Regions from separate parts of the Pseudomonas sp. MM211 genome, predicted to be linked through region 1. Evidence: predicted binding sites of a transcription regulator. Region 1 holds the regulator's gene; the other holds the start of a gene.
What was found. Region 1 encodes sigma-54, which starts transcription at its own class of promoters, with help from an activator protein. Its sites were predicted from a motif close to ANTGGCATNNANNTTGCTNT; they were not measured.
Positions count from the first base shown of each region.

Region 2: a site for sigma-54 is predicted at 1,196-1,215, ahead of K5Q02_RS03985 (ammonium transporter). Genes of this name have one in related genera too.

Region 1 is NZ_CP081942.1:48,357-50,557, forward strand. Features, by position in the region: gene K5Q02_RS00240 (RNA polymerase factor sigma-54) at 142-1,650, shown strand; gene hpf (ribosome hibernation-promoting factor, HPF/YfiA family) at 1,734-2,042, shown strand; gene ptsN (PTS IIA-like nitrogen regulatory protein PtsN) at 2,058-2,201, shown strand, end outside.
Region 2 is NZ_CP081942.1:891,400-893,600, forward strand. Features, by position in the region: gene K5Q02_RS03970 (DUF1989 domain-containing protein) at 1-47, shown strand, start outside; gene K5Q02_RS03975 (hypothetical protein) at 321-581, shown strand; partial or broken gene K5Q02_RS24500 (PAS domain-containing protein) at 557-793, shown strand; partial or broken gene K5Q02_RS24505 (methyl-accepting chemotaxis protein) at 908-1,057, shown strand; gene K5Q02_RS03985 (ammonium transporter) at 1,310-2,201, shown strand, end outside.

The DNA.
Region 1 (2,201 bases):
GCCTGTTACCCCACGACATGGTCGTAATGAAATGGTAACGGGCTCTAGGCAAAACACTCGGGTTCAGGCATATAATTTGCTTCCTAGTGGCGCTTTGGCGCCCTGTCGTGGATCGCGCACAGACGCCAGATAAGGTCTGCAATGAAACCATCGCTAGTCCTGAAAATGGGCCAGCAGCTGACGATGACACCGCAGCTGCAACAAGCCATTCGCCTGCTCCAACTGTCGACTCTGGATCTGCAACAGGAGATCCAGGAGGCACTGGAGTCAAACCCGATGCTCGAGCGTCAGGAAGAAGGCGACGACTTCGACAATTCGGATCCCATGGCCGACGGCGCGGAAAGTGCACCCACCGCGGCCGCCCAGGAAGAGAAATTTCAGGAGCCGACTTTCCAGGAAAACACCCAGACCGTCGATAACCTTGAAGAAGGCGATTGGGGCGAGCGTATCCCCAGCGAGCTGCCGGTCGACACCGCTTGGGAAGACGTCTACCAGACCAGCGCCAGCAGCCTGCCGAGCAATGATGATGACGAATGGGACTTCACCACTCGCACCTCCGCTGGCGAAAGCCTGCAGAGCCACATGCTCTGGCAGCTCAATCTGGCACCGATGTCCGACAAGGATCGCCTGATCGCCGTCACCCTGATCGACTGCATCAACGGTCAGGGCTACCTCGAAGAAACCCTCGAAGAAATCACCGACGCCTTCGACCCAGAACTCGATGTCGAGCTCGATGAAGTCGAAGCCGTGCTGCACCGCATCCAGCAGTTCGAACCGTCCGGCATCGCCGCCCGTGACCTGCGTGAATGCCTGCTACTGCAACTGCGCCAGCTGCCGGCCAACACGCCCTGGTTGAGCGAGGCCCTGCGCCTCACTGGCGATTATCTCGACCTGCTCGGCAGCCGCGACTACAGCCAGTTGATGCGCCGCATGAAGCTCAAGGAAGACGAGCTGCGCCCGGTCATCGAGCTGATTCAAAGCCTCAACCCGCGCCCTGGCTCGCAGATCGAATCAAGCGAGCCCGAGTACGTGGTGCCTGACGTGATCGTGCGCAAGCACAACGATCGCTGGCTGGTAGAGCTCAACCAGGAAGCCATGCCGCGCCTGCGCGTCAACGCACAGTACGCAGGCTTCGTGAAACGTGCCGACTCCAGCGCCGACAACACCTTCATGCGCAATCAGTTGCAGGAAGCGCGCTGGTTCATCAAGAGCCTGCAGAGCCGCAACGAGACCCTGATGAAGGTCGCGACGCAGATCGTCGAGCACCAGCGCGGCTTCCTCGACTACGGCGACGAAGCCATGAAGCCGCTGGTGCTGCATGACATCGCGGAAGCAGTAGGCATGCACGAGTCGACCATCTCACGAGTCACCACCCAGAAATACATGCATACACCGCGTGGCATTTACGAGCTGAAATACTTCTTCTCCAGCCACGTCAGCACCTCCGAAGGCGGCGAATGTTCCTCCACCGCGATTCGCGCGATCATCAAAAAACTGGTCGCTGCGGAAAATGCGAAAAAGCCATTGAGCGATAGCAAGATCGCTGGTTTACTGGAAGCACAGGGCATTCAAGTGGCGCGCCGCACAGTCGCCAAGTACCGTGAATCGCTCGGTATAGCGCCTTCGAGCGAACGCAAACGGCTGATGTAAGGTGCCCTTGTAGCAATATGCCCCAGTGTTCCTGCGGCAGGCCCAACGCCTGCCACTCACACACGGCAACAAGGAGAAGCGGTATGCAAGTCAACATCAGTGGACACCAGCTGGATGTGACAGACGCACTACGCAGCTACATCGAAGAAAAGCTCGGACGTCTCGAGCGGCACTTCGACAAGATCACCAACGTGCAGGTCATCCTGGAGGTCGAGAAGCTCAAGCAGAAAGTCGAAGCTACCTTGCATATCGCCGGAGGCGAAGTGGTGGCCAATGCCGAGCATGAAGACATGTACGCTGCAATCGATCTACTGACCGACAAACTCGACCGCCAACTCATCAAGCACAAGGAAAAACAGCTCGACCGCCAGCAGGGCGCAATGGCCCGCTGACCTCGTCCTTCTCCTATGATCCGACTTGAAAATATCCTGACCCCCGGCCGTTCCCTCGTGAACGTGCCGGGTGGCAGTAAAAAGCGTGTACTCGAACAGATTGCTGCCGTGATCGCGCGCGACTTGCCCGATCTCGATGGCCAGACCATCTATGCAAGC
Region 2 (2,201 bases), 840 kb from region 1:
CCAGCACCGTCGCCTACGACCCGGACAAGAGCAGGGTACGGGCATAACCGAACCGGTTGTGGAAAGAGAATTGCTTGGTGATGGCCATTCGATCTCACGGAGGTGGCCCATGTGGTTCAGCAATGCGTCCCGAAACCTGGCCGATGAACTCAGCCAGTGGCTTAACCGCCTGTTCGACGGCCAGCCCAGCACGGCCGCCGCACAGCCTCATCTGCAGCGCGATGCCCGGCTGCTCAGCAGCCTGCAACGGCTTCAAAGCGACTGGGACGAGTTGCAGCGCATCCGCCAGCAGGCCGAATGCCAGGCGCCGCCGCCCTGCAGTGCAGACGAGTACGCTGCACTCAAGGAGGGACCTCGCCGAGGCCCGGGCGCAGATCGGCGAACTCCTCCACGCCCGTGACGACAGCCAGCGGCGCCTGCACGAGCTGGAAGCCGAGCGCGCCCATTGGGACGAAGAACGCCAGGTCTGGGAGCTGACCAAACGTACCCTCACCGAAGGCAGCTGGGCGATGAACGTGGTGGCTGGCGACCCCGACCATCCGCAGAACCTGATTCGTTGGTCGAGCAGTTCCGCGAGCTGATCGGCTACAGCGCCCAGGAATTTCCCGATGGCTGGGACAGCTATTTCAAGGTGGTCAACGCCGATGACCTGAAACAGGTCATGCAGGCCTTCAATGCCTCGATGGTCGACACCGGCGGTGATGGCTTCTATGCCGTCGAATACCGCATGCGCCACAAGAGCCGTGGCGAGGTGTGGTACCGAGAACGCGGCCGCTGCCTGCGCGATGCCCAGGGCCACCTGCTGTATGTCACCGGCGCCGTGCGCGAGATCAGCGACGAGAAGACCGCCGCCACACTGCACCAGCGCGAACAGGCCAACATCCAGGCCACCTACACGCAGATTGCTCAGGTCGCCGGGGGGATTCGCAGCATTGCCGAGCAGACCAATCTGCTAGCACTGAATGCCGCCATCGAAGCGGCGCGGGCTGGCGATCAGGGCCGCGGCTTCGCCGTGGTCGCCGATGAAGTGCGCAATCTGGCGCGACGCACACAGGAATCGGTGCAACAGATTCAAGGCATGTTGCAAAAGGAGCGCTCTGGCGAACCAACTTCAGGCAACAAACCATGAAAACGAACTGAAAAAGTGCAGAAAAAGGCGCTAACGCCACCGATCACCCCAGTTATAGCCATTACTGATGGCACACTCATTGCTTTCCCAAAAAGAAACTTTGTTTATCAAAAATAAAACTTTCGACTCGACCTGCCTGCGCACCACTTATTCCAATAAACCGCTTTCGAGGATTCAGTGATGGAAGAACAGAAGACCCCGCCTACGCTCGAAGAGCTGCAAGCTCTGATCGAAATGACCAACACCCTGAACATGGAGATGTTCTATTGGTGGTGTACCGCGTTGATGATCTGCATCCACGCAGGTTTTCTGTCTTATGAGATCGGCGCCTCGCGCCTGAAGAACGCCCTGGCGGCGGGTGTGAAGAACATCCTCGCGTTCGGCTTCATCGTACCCAGCGTGTTCCTGCTCGGCTGGGCGGTCTATAACGCCTTCCCCGATGGCCTGGTACCGCGCATGGACGCCCTGATGGCCGGCATGCCGTGGAGCCAATCCATGGGCCCGAACATCCAGGACAACGCCACCGGCATTTTCTGGGGTGCATTCGCACTGTTCGCCGCCACCACGGGTTCGATTCTCTCCGGGGCGATCATCGAGCGTGCGCGGATGAGCGCATTCATCATCATGACCATCGTGCTCGGCGGCTTTCTCTGGCTGCTGGCAGCGGCCTGGGGCTGGCACCCGGAAGGCTGGCTGACCGTCAAATGGGGCTACCATGACGTCGGCGCAGCGGGTGTGGTGCACATGATCGCCGGCTTCTTCGCCCTCGGCGTGCTGATCAACCTCGGTGCACGCATCGGCCGCTTCAACCCGGATGGCAGCGCCAATGCCATCGTCGGCCATAGCATGCCGATGAGTGTGGTCGGCCTGATGCTGATCATCGTCGGCTTCTTCGGTTTCCTCGGCGGCTGCATCATCTACAACTCGGGCGCTCAGTGGATCAATATCTACGGCCAGCCGACCAACCTCTCCGCCTTCTCCTTCAACACCCTGATGGGCTTCGCTGGCGGCCTGATCGGCGCCTACCTGACCACCCGCGAACCCTACTGGATGATGTCCGGTGGCCTGGTCG